Regions from separate parts of the Pseudoxanthomonas sp. LjRoot127 genome, predicted to be linked through region 2. Evidence: predicted binding sites of a transcription regulator. Region 2 holds the regulator's gene; the other holds the start of a gene.
The links. Region 2 encodes FliA, which starts transcription of late flagellar genes. Its sites were predicted from a motif close to TAAAGTTTNNCNNNCNNNGGCCGATAA; they were not measured.
Positions count from the first base shown of each region.

Region 1: the regulator FliA is predicted to act here: its motif matches at 2,390-2,416, upstream of ACSQ19_RS03960 (methyl-accepting chemotaxis protein).

Region 1 is NZ_CAXUQR020000001.1:820,335-828,635, reverse strand. It holds gene ACSQ19_RS03975 (fumarylacetoacetate hydrolase family protein) at 1-481, opposite strand, end outside; gene ACSQ19_RS03970 (hypothetical protein) at 546-821, opposite strand; gene ACSQ19_RS03965 (Rieske (2Fe-2S) protein) at 912-1,235, shown strand; gene ACSQ19_RS03960 (methyl-accepting chemotaxis protein) at 1,248-2,333, opposite strand; gene ACSQ19_RS03955 (DUF3667 domain-containing protein) at 2,529-3,326, shown strand; gene ettA (energy-dependent translational throttle protein EttA) at 3,380-5,047, opposite strand; gene ACSQ19_RS03945 (RcnB family protein) at 5,264-5,770, shown strand; gene glyA (serine hydroxymethyltransferase) at 5,893-7,161, shown strand; gene nrdR (transcriptional regulator NrdR) at 7,171-7,704, shown strand; gene ACSQ19_RS03930 (GNAT family N-acetyltransferase) at 7,707-8,210, shown strand; gene ribD (bifunctional diaminohydroxyphosphoribosylaminopyrimidine deaminase/5-amino-6-(5-phosphoribosylamino)uracil reductase RibD) at 8,217-8,301, shown strand, end outside.
Region 2 is NZ_CAXUQR020000001.1:3,810,189-3,818,489, forward strand. It holds gene flhB (flagellar biosynthesis protein FlhB) at 1-258, shown strand, start outside; gene flhA (flagellar biosynthesis protein FlhA) at 255-2,339, shown strand; gene flhF (flagellar biosynthesis protein FlhF) at 2,388-4,076, shown strand; gene ACSQ19_RS18050 (MinD/ParA family protein) at 4,066-4,944, shown strand; gene ACSQ19_RS18055 (RNA polymerase sigma factor FliA) at 4,941-5,693, shown strand; gene ACSQ19_RS18060 (chemotaxis response regulator CheY) at 5,818-6,198, shown strand; gene ACSQ19_RS18065 (protein phosphatase CheZ) at 6,198-6,815, shown strand; gene ACSQ19_RS18070 (hypothetical protein) at 6,853-6,996, shown strand; gene ACSQ19_RS18075 (chemotaxis protein CheA) at 7,024-8,301, shown strand, end outside.

The DNA of each region.
Region 1 (8,301 bases), 3.0 Mb from region 2:
TGCGGCTATCGAGCGCGCCGACCTCGGCGGCGGCGACCAGGTCGCTGATCGGTGCCGAATGATCGAAGCCCTTGCCGGTGTCCCACGGCAGGCCCTTGGCCTTGGCGGCGCCCTGCAGGTCGCGGCGGGTCAGGTCCAGGCCGACGCTGTAGGCGATGACCAGGTCTTGCGCCGCTTCGCGCGACAGCGTGCCCGCGGGTGCGTCGGCGCCCAGCGCGGCGACCAGTTCGACCTCATGGTGCAGGTCGTTCGTGCCCGGCGGGTAGGGTACGTCCCCGTTGCCGGTGACGATGGCGTCCGCCGGCTTGTGGAAGAACACCGGCGTGCCGCGTTCGGCCTTCGAAGCGGGCGCGGCCGCGCCCATTTCACGCGCATGGTCGGCGAAGTTGCGGCCGACGCAGAAGATGCGCCGGACAGGGAACGTGCCGCCGCCGCGTACGGGGACGCGTGGCACGGGCGGAGCGGGAACGAGGTCGGTCATGGCGGCCGGGCAGCAGGTGGAACGGCCGCAAAGTGTAGGCGGGAACCGGGTTCCCGCGGTGGGATCAACGCGACAGCGGGAGCACCGGCTTGCGCACCACGTGGTATTCCGCGTCCACCACGCGCGCATCGCGGGCCTGCGGCTTGCCGCGCTGGCGAACCAGCTTGTAGACCAGGCCGGCCGCGATCATGGCCGCTCCGACGAACACGCTGAAGAACACCAGCACGCCCAGCAGCGCCACGCCCACTAGGCCCAGTCCCACCCGCAGGAGCGGATGGCGCGGCTTGCGCGGCGCGAAGATGTGGCGGAAGGAATTGAACTGGAAATGGCGTGCGTACATGGCGGTGCGTCGTGACAGAATGCGGCGGGAGCCGGTGCACGCAGTATCGGATGACGGTTAGATGACCGTGTGAGGACTTCGTTAAGTGCCATGCGACTAAGTGCACTGAATGACATCGCCGACGGGGCTTTCGCCGAGGTTGAGGCCACGATCGGCGACGATGCCGAGTCGTTGATCCTCTATCGGTCGGGCGGAGAGGTGCGCGCCTGGCTGAATGTCTGTCCCCACGCGGGCCGGCGCCTCGATTGGGCGCCCGGGCAGTTCCTCAAGAGCAAGGACGGTCATCTGGTCTGTGCGGCCCACGGTGCGTCGTTCGAGCTCGTGGCCGGTGCCTGTGTCGCAGGGCCATGCCGGGGCGACACGCTGCACGCCGTCGCGGTGCAGGTGCGCGATGGCGAGGTATGGCTCGCCTGAGAGCGCGGGTCTTCAGGCGACGCCCTGCTGGATCACGCAGTGCCACCCCGTGCGGTAGGTTTCGTACCCGGGGGAGGCCGCCTGCGCCAGACAGCAGGCGCGCCCCTCGATGACCAGATCGGTCGCAGCCCGGGCCTGTGCGAACAGGGTCGCCCGCCCTGGGAAGTCCAGCCGCGGCGACGCGGCATCTCCGCGCGCGGAGTCGGCCAGCACATGGCCTTGTCCGTCGACGATGCAGACGCGACTGCGGCGCCATTCGGCGTCCGACAACGGGGTGCGTTCCACGATGGTCTGCGCCAGCGCATCCCAGCGGAACACGATGCCCAGCACGCCCAGCGGTCTTCCCGCCACGCGGCCGCCTTCGCGCACGGTGCAGGCGTACACCAGTACGCGCTCTCCGCCGGCCAGGGGGCTGGCATGCATTGACTGGAAGCCGAATTGCTCTCCGCTGTGCGTGGCCATGGCGGACTGGAACCATGCCTGCTGTGCGGCCGACTGGCCTGTCGAGCGGTATTGGCGCGGCCGTCCGTTGGCGATGATGTTGCCCTGCAGGTCGGCGAGCACCAGGTCGAAGTAGACCGTGTACGAGTCCAGGATCTGCCCCAGCCGCTGGCTGGCATGGGCGAGCGCGGCCGGTTGCGGATCCTGCGCCGCCGCGACCACGGCCGCGTCGGTGGCCCACCAGCGCACGTCGCAGCTGCGTTCGTAGAGGTTGCGGTCGATCAGGTCGATGTTGGCCAGGGCGAGGTCGGTCAGGCGCGTGCGGCGCACGTCGGTCTGCAGCTGGTCCAGCCGCTCCCGCAGGTCATGGCTGGTGCGGACGGCCATGCGGTCGATGTCCTGCGCGGTGTCGCTGACCCGGCGCGCGAGGGTATCCATTTCTTCGGCGATCACGCCGAAGCTGCGGCCTGCCGTGCCGATGCGCACGGCTTCGATGCGGGCGTTCATCGAAATGATGCGGGTGATGCGGTTGATCTCGTCGATCTTCTGCAGCGATTGCCGCAGTTGCTTGAGCAGCGAGTCCGACAGTCCCGATACGGACTGGATGTGGTCGTCGATGCCGGCGTCGTCGGTGGGGTCGGTGGCGCGTGCGTTCATGGGTTTCCTTGCGTGGCGGGGTGGCCGTGCGTTCGCGCATGGCCGTCATTGAGGCGCTATCGGCGCGTCTCGCAGCCGCTTTAGCAGGCACCTTCGCGGTGCAGGTTTTCCCCTCGGTGGGGCGCGCTGCGCACGCGCGTTGGACGTTCGCACCTCGCTTCCCTAGAATCCGCCGACCACGGGAAGGGGAGCGGCATGGGCGACGCGAGCATCTGCATCAACTGCGGCCGAGCCGTCGCCGATCCCCAGCAGAAGTTCTGTCCCGCCTGCGGCCAACCCACGCCGGTGCATCGCATCGACTGGCATTTCCTCGGCCACGAGCTGGAGCACAGCGTGCTCCACATGGATCGCGGCATCCTGTATTCGCTCAAGGAGCTGATGCTCAGGCCCGGGCACCTGATGCGGGCGTATCTGGAGGGAAGGCGCGCGAAGCAGGTCAAGCCGTTGCTGTTGCTGATGATCTCCGCAGCCGCCGTCATCCTGCTCGGGAAGTTCTTGCTGGACGGGGATATCGTCGGTTCGGCGATGGAGCTGGGCTTCGCGGGAAGCGCCGGTCCCAAGGCGGGCGCGGGCGTGGACCCGGCCGCGCTGGCTGCGACGTTCGCCGCGGCGAAGGACTGGCTCAACGGCCACATGACGGCATTCACGCTGCTCTGCCTGCCGCTTGAGGCGGCCGCGTTCTGGCTGGCTTTCAAGGGGCGGGGATTGAACTATCCCGAATGGCTGGTCGTCTCGGCATTCCTGACGGTGCAGTCGTTCGTCTTCATGGCGATCGCCATCGTGTTGCAGCGTTGGATACCCAGTGCGCAGGCATGGATCCTGCTCTGCGTGGTGACGTACACCGTGTTCTCGCTCGTCCAGCTGTTCAACCGGCACTCCGGATGGACGTCGGCGCTGCGGGCCCTGGTGGGGCTTGGGATGTTCATGGTGGCCCAGAGCCTGATGGTCGGCGCTGCCGTCTTCGTGCTGTTCCTGCTGTTCCACCACGGTTGAAACGAACATGCCCGCCGATAGGCGGGCATGTCGTCAGGTTTGAAACCGACCGCTTACTTCAGCGCCTTGAACCGCAGGCGGTGCGGACGCGCGCCTTCCTCGCCCAGGCGACGCTTCTTGTCTTCCTCGTACTCGCGGTAGTTGCCCTGGAAGAACTCCACGTGCGAGTCGCCTTCGAAGGCGAGGATGTGCGTGGCGATGCGGTCCAGGAACCAGCGGTCGTGCGAAATGACGAAGGTATTGCCGGGGAATTCCAGCAGCGCGTCTTCCAGCGCACGCAGGGTTTCGATGTCCAGGTCGTTGGAGGGTTCGTCGAGCAGCAGCACGTTGCCGCCCTGCAGCAGCGTCTTGGCCATGTGCAGGCGGCCGCGTTCACCGCCGGACAGCGAGCCGACCATCTTCTGCTGGTCCTGGCCCTTGAAGTTGAAGCGGCCGATGTAGGCGCGCGACTGGATCTCCACGCCATTGATGTTGAGGATGTCCAGGCCGCCCGAGATTTCCTGGAAGACGTTGTGGTTGCCTTCCAGCTTGTCGCGGCTCTGGTCGACGTAGGCCAGCTGCACGGTCGGGCCCTTGATGATCTCGCCGGAATCCGGCTTCTCCTGCCCGGTGATCATCTTGAACAGCGTCGACTTGCCGGCGCCGTTCGGGCCGATGATGCCGACGATGGCGCCGCCGGGCACCAGGAAGCTCAGGTTGTCGATCAGCAGGCGGTCGCCGAACTTCTTGGAGACGTTCTTGAACTCGATCACCGAGTTGCCCAGGCGCTCGCCCGGCGGGATGAAGATCTCGTTGGTCTCGTTGCGGCGCTGGTAGTCGACCGACTGCAGCTCTTCCAGGCGGGCCAGACGGGCCTTGCCCTTGGAACGGCCGCCCTTGGCGTTCTGGCGCGACCACTCCAGTTCCTTCTGGATGGCCTTCTGACGGGCCTTTTCCTGGTTGTCTTCCTGCTTCAGGCGCTCATCCTTCTGGACCAGCCAGTCGGTGTAGTTGCCCTTCCACGGAATGCCGCGGCCGCGGTCCAGTTCGAGGATCCACTCGGCGGCGTTGTCGAGGAAGTAGCGGTCATGGGTGACCGCCACCACGGTGCCGGTGTAGCGGGCGAGGAACTGTTCCAGCCACTCGACGGACTCGGCATCCAGATGGTTGGTCGGTTCGTCGAGCAGCAGCATGTCCGGCTTCTGCAGCAGCAGGCGGCACAGGGCGACGCGACGCTTCTCTCCGCCGGACAGCTTGCCGACGATCGCATCCCACGGCGGCAGGCGCAGCGCGTCGGCGGCCACGTCCAGCTGGTTTTCCAGCGTGTGCGCGTCGCCGGCGGCGAGGATGGCTTCCAGGCGCTCCTGCTCCTTGGCGAGGGCGTCGAAGTCTGCACCTTCCTCGGCATACGCGGCGTAGACCGCTTCCAGCGCCGCCTGGGCCTGCAGAACGTCGCCCACGCCTTCCTCGACGGCCTGGCGGACGGTGTGTTCGGGGTTCAGCTCCGGCTCCTGCGCCAGGTAGCCGACCTTGATGCCGGGCTGGGGGCGGGCTTCGCCTTCGAAATCCTTGTCCACGCCGGCCATGATCTTCAGCACGGTGGACTTGCCGGCGCCGTTCAGGCCCAGCAGGCCGATCTTCGCGCCCGGATAGAACGACAGCGAGATGTCCTTGATGATCTGCCGCTTCGGCGGGACCACCTTGCTGACCCGGTTCATGGTGTAGATGTATTGCGAGGACATGCAGGCTCCGGTACGCAGGCCCCGTCGCCCAGCCGTGCGACGGCGGGCGGGGAGGCAAAGGGGAAGGCGGCGATTATAGCCGCTCCGGCCCGCCCGACCGCTGGCTGAATACGTTTCGCCAACATGGCGTTGACGTGGCCGTAACCGTTTTCCAGCGGGAATCGGTTCAGATGTGATCCGCATGATGGGACCCACGTGCCACACAGAGGGCTTTCCATGAATACCAAGCGTCTTTTCCAGAGCATGGCCTGCGCCATCCTCGCCTTTGCCGTCACCGCCCCCGTGCTTGCACGCGACCACGATCGCGGTCGCGACCGGGACCGCTCCAGCCACCATGATCGCCGCGACGACCGTCGGGACGATCGCCGCGACTGGCGTGAGGATCGCCGGGACGACCGCCGCGACTACCGCGACCAGCGCCAGGCCTACCGTCACGGCTACCACGATGGCCGTCGCTACGACGACCGGCGCTATGACGACCGTCGCTATTACGCGCCGCCCCGCGTCGTCTACCGCCCGGCACCGCCCAGCTACCACCGCTGGGCCAAGGGCCAGCGTTACCGGGACTACTACCGCGGCCCGGTCTACGTGGTGAACGACTACAGCCGCTACCACGTGCGCCATCCTCCCCGCGGTTACCACTGGGTGCGCGACGACCGCGGCAACCTGCTGATGGTCGCCATCGCCACCGGCATCATCGCCGACCTGCTGCTGCACCACTGAGCCAGCGGGCCCGATGCCCCCGAAAAGCGCGCTCCGGCGCGCTTTTCCTTTTCCGGGCCGGGGTGGCCAGGGGCGGGGCGGGCTACAATCGGTCCTCCCGCCCGACCTGCCCCGGAGACCCGATGTTCCCGCGCGACGCCCGCATCGAAACCTACGATCCCGAACTGGCCCAGGCAATCGCCCATGAGGCGCGCCGGCAGGAGGATCACGTCGAGCTGATCGCCAGCGAGAACTACGCCAGCCCCCGCGTGCTGGAAGCACAGGGCAGCGTGCTGACCAACAAGTACGCCGAGGGTTACCCGCACAAGCGCTACTACGGCGGCTGCGAGTACGTCGACATCGCCGAGCAACTGGCGATCGACCGCGTGAAGCAGCTGTTCGGCGCCGACTACGCCAACGTGCAGCCGCATTCCGGCTCGCAGGCCAACCAGGCCGTGTACTTCGCCCTGCTGCAGCCGGGCGACACCATCCTGGGCATGAGCCTGGCCCACGGCGGTCACCTGACCCACGGCGCCAAGGTCAACGCCTCGGGCAAGATCTTCAACGCCGTCCAGTACGGCGTGAACGACCAGGGCCTGATCGACTACGACGAAGTCGAGAAGCTGGCGCTGGAGCACAAGCCGAAGATGGTCGTGGCCGGCTTCTCCGCCTATTCGCAGGTGGTGGACTGGGCACGTTTCCGCGCCATCGCCGACAAGGTCGGCGCCTACCTCTTCGTCGACATGGCGCACGTGGCGGGCCTGGTAGCCGCCGGCGTCTATCCGAATCCGCTGCCGCATGCGCACGTGGTGACCTCGACCACCCACAAGACGCTGCGCGGCCCGCGCGGCGGCATCATCGTGGCCAGTCGTGCTGGTTTGGGGCCGGCGGGCGAGGAGATCGAGAAGAAGCTGCAGAGCATCGTCTTCCCGGGCATCCAGGGTGGTCCGCTGATGCACGTCATCGCGGCCAAGGCCGTGGCCTTCAAGGAGGCGCTGGAGCCGGAGTTCAAGAGCTACCAGGCGCAGGTCGTGAAGAACGCCCAGGCGATGGCGAAGACGATCATCGCGCGCGGCTACAAGATCGTCTCCGGCGGCACCGAGAACCACCTGATGCTGGTCGACATGATCGGCAAGGACGTCAGCGGCAAGGACGCGGAAGAAGCCCTCGGCAAGGCGCACATCACCGTCAACAAGAATTCCGTGCCGAACGATCCGCGCAAGCCCTTCGTGACCTCGGGCCTGCGCATCGGCACGCCTGCCGTCACCACGCGCGGCTATGGCGAACAGGACTGCATCGACCTGGCCAACTGGATCTGCGATGTGCTCGACGCGCCGAGCGATGAAGCCGTGCTGGCGAAGGTGCGTGACAACGTCACCGCGCAGTGCCGGAAGTACCCGGTTTACGGCTGACCGACGACGATGCACTGCCCCTTCTGCCAGCACACCGATACCCGGGTGATCGACTCGCGCGTCTCCGAGGACGGCGCGACGATCCGTCGTCGTCGGGAGTGCGAAGCGTGCGGGGAGCGGTTCTCCACGCTGGAGAACATCGAGATCAAGCTGCCGGCGGTCATCAAGGGCGATGGCCGTCGCGATACGTTCGATGCGCGCAAGCTGCGCGCCGGTTTCGACCGTGCGCTGCAGAAGCGGCCGGTATCCGAAGAACAGATCGAGGCTGCCGTGCGGGCGGTGATCCATGCCATCCGCATGAGCGGTGAGCGCGAAATCGCCTCGCGCAAGATCGGCGAGTTCGTCATGGGCGAGCTGCGCAAGCTCGACCATGTGGGGTACGTGCGCTTCGCTTCGGTGTACCGCAGCTTCGAGGACGTCGCCGATTTTCGCGACGAGATCGAGAAGCTGGAACGCGATCTTCCCGCCGCCGGCCAACTGTCCCTGTTGAGCGGCGACGTGGTGCCGTTCGACAAGCACGCGGACAAGAACAAGAAGCGCTGAGCGTGCGCATCGAGGCGATCGGGCGGCACACCGCGTGCATCGAAACGCTCGCGCGCTGGCACCATCAGGAGTGGGGCGGGCTGTACGACGACTGGACCCTGGATGCCGCCACGGCCGAGTTGGTGGATCATGCGACCCGCACGTCGGTACCGACCACGCTGCTGCTGATGGACGGGAAGGAGCTGCTGGGATCGGTCAGCCTGCTGGTCGAGGACGCGCCTGCGCTGCAGGATCGTGGCAGTCCGTGGTTGGGCAGCCTGTTCGTGTTGCCCGAAGCGCGGGGCCGTGGCGGCGGACGCGTGCTGGTCGACGCGGCGGTCGCGCATGCCGCGCGTGAGGGTGTGGCGCTGCTTCGCCTGTTCACCCTGTGGCACGAGAGCTTCTATGCCTCGCTCGGGTGGCAAGTGGAAGAGCGCACGTCGCTGCACGGCACCCCGGTCGTCGTGATGTCGATCCGGCCGGCCGAGCGCGTGGCGCATACTGTCGCCCCTTCCGATGCAGCGTGACGACGCATGACCGATACCGCCTTTTCCGCGTTCGACCACCAGTGCATGGCGCGGGCGCTGCGGTTGGCCGAGCGCGGTGCCTACACCACGC
Region 2 (8,301 bases):
GCCAAGGGCGTGGACGAGCTGGCCATGCGCATCCGCGAAGTGGCCGACGCCCACCGCATCGCCATCGTCTCGGCGCCGCCTTTGGCACGCGCCTTGTATCGCGAAGGGCAGCTTGGCCGGGAAATCCCCGTGAGAATGTACGCCGCCGTCGCCCAGATCCTCTCCTACGTCTATCAGCTGCGCGCCTGGCGCGTCGGCGAAGCCGCGCTGCCCGACCTGCCCAGCGTCGATATCGACGAACACGGAGGCCGGGCATGAGCGCCCAGCCGGCCACCGGCGGCATGCGCTGGATGGACATGCTGAAGAACGGCCTGGGAGCGCCGCTGGTCGTGCTGGCGCTGCTGGCCATGATCGTGGTGCCGCTGGCGCCGCCGGTGCTGGATGCGCTCTTCAGCTTCAACATCGCCATCTCGCTGGTGGTGTTGCTGGCCGTGATCTACGTCAAGCGGCCGCTCGACTTCACCATCTTCCCGATCATCCTGCTGATGACCACGATGCTGCGCCTGGCGCTGAACGTGGCCTCCACCCGCGTGATCCTCATCAACGGCCAGGACGGCCATGAGGCCGCCGGCAAGGTCATCGCGGCGTTCGGCGAGTTCGTGGTGGGCGGCAACTATGCGGTCGGCATCGTGGTGTTCGCGATCCTGACCATCATCAACTTCGTCGTCATCACCAAGGGCGCCGGCCGCATCGCCGAGGTCTCCGCGCGCTTCATCCTCGATGCGATGCCCGGCAAGCAGATGGCCATCGACGCCGACCTCAACGCCGGCATCCTGACCCGCGAGGAAGCCAAGGCCCGCCGCGAGGAAGTCCGCGCGGAAGCCGACTTCTACGGCTCGATGGACGGCGCCAACAAATTCATCCGCGGCGACGCCATCGCCGGCATCCTGATCCTGTTCATCAACCTCATCGGCGGTTTCGCCGTGGGCATGTTCCAGCACGGCATGCCGGCCGCCGAGGCGGCGTCCACCTACACCCTGCTGTCGATAGGCGACGGGCTGGTCGCCCAGCTGCCTGCCCTGCTGGTGTCCTCGGCGGTGGCCATGCTGGTGACCCGCGCCTCGCGCTCGGAGGACATGGGCCAGGCCGTGATGGGCCAGGCGTTCGGCCAGCACAAGGCGCTGGCCGTGGCGGCCGGCGTGCTGGGCCTGGTCGGCCTGGTGCCCGGCATGCCCAACGTCGCCTTTTTGACGCTGGCCGCCGGCATCGGCTACCTGGCCTGGAAGATGTGGAAGCGGACCCAGGAAAGCCCCGAAGCCGCCGCCGGCGACGTGCCTGCCCTGACCGGCCCCGGCGCGCCCGACCGCAACGCCGAACTGACCTGGGACGAACTGCGCCCGGTCGACCCGCTGGGCCTGGAAGTGGGCTACCGGCTCATCCCGCTGGTCGACAAGAACCAGGGCGGCGAACTGATGTCGCGCATCAAGGCCGTGCGTCGCAAGCTCACGCAGGACCTGGGCTTCCTGGTGCCGCCGGTTCACATCCGCGACAACCTGGAACTTCCCTCCAACGGGTACCGCCTGCTGGTGCACGGCGTGCCGGTCGCCTCGGCCGAGATCCATCCCGACCGCGAACTGGCCCTGGATCCGGGCGGCGCGTTCGGCACCATCGACGGCATCCCCGGCAAGGACCCGGCGTTCGGGCTGGACGCGGTGTGGATCCAGTCGCACCAGAAGGCGACCGCCGAATCGCTGGGCTACACCGTGGTCGATCCGGCCACCGTCATGGCCACGCACCTCTCGCACCTGGTGCGCGAACACGCCCCGGAGCTGCTCGGCCACGAGGAAGTGCAGCAGTTGCTCGCGCAGCTGGGCCGCAACGCGCCGAAGCTGGTCGAGGACCTCACGCCGAAGGCGCTGCCGCTGGCCACCGTGGTGCGCGTGCTGCAGAACCTGTTGATCGAGCGCGTGCCCATCCGCCAGCTGCGCCGCATCGTCGAGGCGCTGGTCGAATTCGCCCCGCAGAACGCCGACCCGGCCGCGCTCACCGCCGCCGTGCGCACCTCGCTGGGCCGTTTCATCGTGCAGGAGATCTCCGGCATGGCGCCGGAACTGCCCGTCTATACCTTGGCGCCGAATCTGGAACGCGTCTTGCAGGACAGCACCCAGGGAACCGGCGCGGCGCTGGAACCGGGACTGGCGGAACGCCTGCACCAGAGCCTCGCCGACGTGGTGACCAAGCAGGAAGCCCGCAGCGAGCCTGCGGTGGTGCTGGTACCGGGAACGGTCCGCGCCGCCCTTGCCCGCCTGGTCCGCCACAGCGTCCCCTCGCTGTCGGTGCTGGCCTACAGCGAGGTTCCCGAAGACAAGCGGTTGAAGCTGGTGGGCACGATCAGCTGAGACCGGGAGCAGCAGAACCCGACGCGATACCGAACCGGATAGCACGCCATGAAAATCAAACGCTTCGTCGCTCCCGACATGCGCACCGCCTTCGCCATGGTCCGCCAGGAACACGGCCCGGACGCGGTGATCCTGTCCAACCGCGTCACCGAAGACGGCGTCGAGATCGTCGCCGCCAGCAATTACGACGAAGCGCTGGTCAAGCACACCCTGGAGGCGATGCGCCCGGCCACGCCGGCCGCACCCCTGCATCCGCTGCTCGACCCTGCACCGCAGGCACCGGCCGCGAACGCGCCGACGCTGTCGCCGGCCGAAGCCGCCGCCAGCTATTTCGCCCGCCGCCAGCCCGCGACGCCCGCCGCACCGCGCGCCGAACCGGCGAAGCCCGCGCACGTCGCGACCGTCGCGGCGGCGCCCGCCCCGATCGTTCCGCCGCGCGCGCCTGAGGCCGCCACGCCGGCACCGGCCGCCGAGATGCCGGCACCGGTCGTGCGCGACATCGCGCCGTTGCTGATCGAACCCGAATCCTTCGCCGCCAAGCTCGCCGCCTGCCTGCCCGCCGCACCGGCCAACGAACCCGTCGCCGCCCCCGAACCCGCCAGGACCGCGCGCCGCCCGGCCGCGCCGCGCGCCGACATCGACGACACGCTGGACCTCGATGCGCTGCTGCCGTCGATCGCGCCGCCGGTGTCGTTGCCCGAACCCGAGCCGGCGCCCGTCGCCGTGCTGCACGCCAGCCGCATCACCGCCACCGGGCCCACGCCGCCCCCCGCCGCCATCACCGTGCCGACCCTGACGGTCGTCAGCGACAACGCCGCCGAGGCGCGCGAAAGCGATGAGCAACTGGTGCACATGCGCGGCGAACTGGCGGCCATGCGCGAGATGATCGAACGCGAAATGCACCGCCTCACCGACGAACGCCTGCGCGGTTCGCCGGTGCGCATGCAGGCGATGGAGCTGATGGAAGACTACGGCTTCGATGCCGGCATCACCCGCGACATCGCCCTGCAGATCCCCGCCGACACCGAAGCCCACCGTGGGCGCGGCCTGATGCTGGGCCTGCTGTCGAAGAAGTTGCCGGTGCTCGACGCCGACCTGCTGGAGACCGGCGGCGTGATCGCCCTGGTCGGCCCCACCGGTGCCGGCAAGACCACCACCATCGCCAAGCTGGCCGCCTGCTTCGCACAGCGCCACAACCCGCGCGACGTGGCGCTGGTGACCACCGACACCGTGCGCGTCGGCGGCCGCGAGCAGCTGCACGGCTACGGCCGCCAGCTCGGCATCGCCGTGCACGAGGCCGACAGCGCGCAGACCCTGGCGCTGGTGCTGGAACGCCTGCGCGACTACAAGCTTGTACTGATCGACACCGCCGGCCTGGGCCAGCGCGACCGCAACCTGGTCGGCCAGCTCAACTGGCTGCGCGCCTCGGGCCAGGTCAGGACCCTGCTCTGCCTGCCTGCGAATTCGCACTTCTCCGACCTGGACGAAGTCGTGCGCCGCTTCAACACCGTACAGCCGCAAGGCGTGGTGCTTACCAAGCTGGACGAGACCGGCCGCCTGGGCAGCGCGCTGAGCGTGGTCGTCGACCACCAGCTGCCGATGACCTGGGTGACCGACGGCCAGCGCGTCCCCGACGATCTCCACCGCGCCAACAGCGCCCACCTCGTGCTGCGGCTTGACCAGCTGCGCCGCGAAGCCGACGAACCCTGCTCGACCGAGGCCACCCATGTCGCCTGACCACCCGCTGCAGACCAATCCCCGCAGCACCCCGCCGTTGCCCGGCGCCTTCCATCCCGTGCGCGTCGTCGCCATCACCGGCGGCAAGGGCGGCGTGGGCAAGACCAACGTGTCGGTCAACCTGGCCGTGTCGCTCGCCGAAATGGGCAAGCGCACGCTGCTGATGGACGCCGACCTGGGCCTGGCCAACGTGGACGTGCTGCTCGGCCTGTCGCCGAAGTTCACCCTCGCCGATCTCGTCGCCGGCCGTTGCGGCCTGGAGGACGTGCTGCTGGAAGGGCCCGAAGGCGTGCTGGTGGTGCCCGCCTCGTCCGGTTTCCGCCACATGGCCGAACTGACGCCGGCCGAACACGTCGGCCTGGTCAACGTGTTCTCCGAACTGCAGCGCGCCCTCGACTTCATGGTGGTGGACACCGCCGCCGGCATCACCGACAGCGTGCTGACCTTCTGCCAGGCCGCGCAGGACACCGTGGTGGTGGTCTGCGACGAGCCGGCCTCGATCACCGACGCCTACGCGCTGATCAAGGTACTGGCGCGCGAACGCGGCCTGGACCGCGTGCACGTCATCGCCAACATGGTCCGCGACCCCAATGAAGGCCGGAAGCTGTACGAGAAGCTGGCCCGCGTCTGCGAACGTTTCCTCGGCGACGTCGCCCTGCACTACCTGGGCGCCGTGCCGCAGGACGACTGGTTGCGCCGTGCGGTGCAGCGCCAGCAGGCCGTCGTGAAGGCATACCCGGGCAGCCCCTCGGCGCGTGCCATCGCCGAGATAGCACGCACGACGGCGCGCTGGCAGCCGCCGGTCGGCGCCCGCGGCAACGTGGAGTTCTTCGTCGAACGCCTGATCCAGCGCGGGGTGGCCGCATGAACACCGCCGCCGCCCAGTACCGCGCCGTGCAGCGCGGCAACGCCAACGACTTCGTCACCCAGCACGCCGACCTGGTCCGCCGCATCGCGCACCACCTTGCGGCGCGACTGCCGGCCAGCGTGGAGATCGACGACCTGGTGCAGGCCGGCATGATCGGCCTGCTGGAAGCCTCGCGCAGCTACGACGCCGAACAGGGCGCGTCCTTCGAAACCTATGCCTCGATCCGCATCCGCGGTTCGATGATCGACGAGATCCGTCGCGGCGACTGGGTCCCGCGCTCGGTGCACCGTCGTGCCCGCCAGGCCGCGGCGACCGTGCGCGAGATCGAGCAGCGCACCGGCCGCGCCGCCATCGCCACCGAAGTCGCGTCCGCGATGGAGATGCCGTTGCCGGAGTACCTGCGCCTGATGGAAGACGCCGCGCGCGGCCAGGTCCTCAGCCTGGAATCGCACATCGACGACCACGGCGAACCCAACACCTCCCGCACCGGCGGTCCGTCGCCGCAGCAGAACCTGGAGCGCAGCGAGTTCCGCCAGCAACTGGTCAAGGCGATCGGCCACCTGCCCGAGCGCGAGCAGCTGGTGCTGTCGATGTATTACGAGCAGGAGCTCAACCTGAAGGAAATCGGCGCCGTACTCGGCGTGAGCGAATCCCGCGTCTGCCAGATCCACGGCCAGGCGATGGTGCGCTTGCGCGGCCGCCTGCAGGTGTTCGAGAAGGCGGACGCGGGGCTGGAAGACGACGAGTGACCTTGGCAATCGCGCGACCCCGCAGGAGCGGTGTCGCCTCCGCTAAACCTTTCCCGCCCCCGGCCGATATCCCCACCAGACCCACCGTCCACGCAATACCGGAGCATCCGTGACCAACAAGAACATGCGCATCCTGATCGTGGACGACTTCTCCACCATGCGCCGCATCATCAAGAACCTGCTCAACGACCTCGGCTACACCAATACCGCCGAGGCCGAGGACGGCAACAGCGCGCTGACCGCGCTGGGCCAGGGCAGTTTCGACTTCGTGGTCACCGACTGGAACATGCCCGGCATGACCGGCATCGAGCTGCTGAAAGCCATCCGCGCCGACGATCGCTACAAGACCCTGCCGGTGCTGATGGTGACGGCCGAAGCCAAGCGCGAGCAGATCATCGAAGCGGCGCAGAACGGTGTGAACGGCTACATCATCAAGCCGTTCACCGCGCAGACGCTGGAAGAGAAGCTCGGCAAGATTTTCGAACGTCTCGGAGCGGCCGCCTGATGAGCGCCGTCGCCGATGCCACCAGCGCCCGCGCGGCACTCGTGGAGAAACTGCAGACCGCACTCGACGCCCTCGAACAGGGCGACGAAGCCGGCTGGCGGCGCGAACTGGATGCCATCGCCGCCTGGCGCACGCAGCCCATGATGCAGGGCCTGGGGCGGCTTGCCCGCGAACTGGCGCAGACGCTGGGCGAACTGCCGCCGACCGACGCCGGCGATCTCGACGATGCCTGCGCGCGACTGGACCACGTGGTCGAAATGACCGAACAGGCCAGCCACAAGACCCTGGACCTGGCCGAGCAGTGCCGGGGCTACGCCACCCAGCTGAAAACCACCCCGCTGTCCGCCGAGCAGGCCGCGCTGGTGGACAGCATCGGCAAGGGGCTGTCGGAGATGGCGCTGGCACAGAGCTACCAGGACCTGACGGGCCAGATCATCCGCCGGGTGGCCGGCATCGTGCGACGCGTGCACGAAGGTTTCGGCGCCCTCGGCCTTCCGCCGCCGGAAAAAAACCGCGACAAGCCTTCAGAACTCGCCGGCCCGGCCGTTGCTGGTCTGGACCGCAATGCATTTTCGCAGGACGACGCCGACGACCTGCTGTCCGGTCTGGGGTTGTAGCCCCGGGGGACGCGCACTGCGGAACCGGAGACCTGCCATGCCCGTCGCGTCCGCCCCCCGCTACCGCCATCCCGTCGTCCTCGTGCTCGTGGGCCTGCTGCTGGTCTGCGACGTGCTGGTCGGTCGCATGCTCCGCCGGCGCCACGCGCATGCGATGCGCCTGCTCGACTCCTCCCGCTGATCGCCCGACCCGGTAACCGTCCCGCCCATGTCCGCCGTCACCCCCGAAATCGCCGCCGACTTCCTGATCGAAGCGCAGGAAATCCTCGACCGGCTCGGCGAACAGCTGGTCACGCTGGAGCAGGATCCCTCGGACAGCGAACAGCTCAACGCGGTCTTCCGCGGCTTCCACACGCTGAAGGGCGGCGCCGGCTTCCTCGGCATCCAGCCGATGGTCAACCTGTGCCATGCGGCCGAAGAGACGCTCGGCCTGGTACGCGCAGGACAGGCCACGCTGGAACCCCAGCATTTCGACGCCGCCCAGCAGTCGCTGGACTGGTTGCAGCAGATGCTGGACGCCATCGGCGCCAGCGAAGATCCGCCCCATGCACCGCAGGCGCTGATCGACCAGTTCGATGCCCACGGCGGCACGCCCGCGCCGGCACGGAAGGCAAGCGCGGTGCCCGCCGCCGCCGCGCCTGCAGGCGACCTGATCGGCGACGACGAGTTCGAAGCCCTGCTGGACCAGTTGCATGGCGGCGGTGCGCCCACGAGCGTGGTGCCGCCCTCGCCGGCGCCTGCAGCGCCCGCGCCCACCCCGGCGAGATCCGCGGCACCCAAGCCGGCCGCCAAGGCCGGGGGCGAAGCGGAACAGACCATCCGCGTGGACACCAAGCGGCTGGACGCCATCGTCAACCTGGTCGGCGAGCTGGTGCTGTCGCGCAACCGCCTGAAGACGCTCCGCGCACGCATCCGCGACGAGGAACTGGACCGCGCCGTGAGCAGCCTGGACATCGCCACGGCCCGCCTGCAGACCGCCGTCATGCGCACGCGCATGCAGCCGGTCGGCAAGGTGTTCTCGCGCTTCCCCAAGGTGGCGCGCGACGTCGCCCGCCAGCTGCAGAAGGAAGTCGACCTGGAACTGGTCGGCGCCGATACCGAACTTGACCGCAACCTGGTGGAGGCCCTGGCCGATCCGCTCGTGCACCTGGTGCGCAACGCCATCGACCATGGCATCGAGGTGCCGTCGCTGCGCGAGGCCTGCAGCAAGCCGCGTGCCGGCCATGTGCGCTTGTCGGCGCAGCAGGAAGGCGACTTCGTCACCATCGAGATCCGCGACGACGGTGCCGGCATCGATCCGGAACGCTTGCGCGCGAAGGCGCTGGAGAAGGGCCTGATCGATCCCGAGGCCGCCGCCCGCCTCAGCCACGACGAGTGCCTGCAGTTGATCTTCCTGCCCGGCTTCTCCACCAAGGCCGAGGTCACCGACATCTCCGGCCGCGGCGTCGGCATGGACGTCGTGCAGTCGCGCATCCGCGAACTCAGC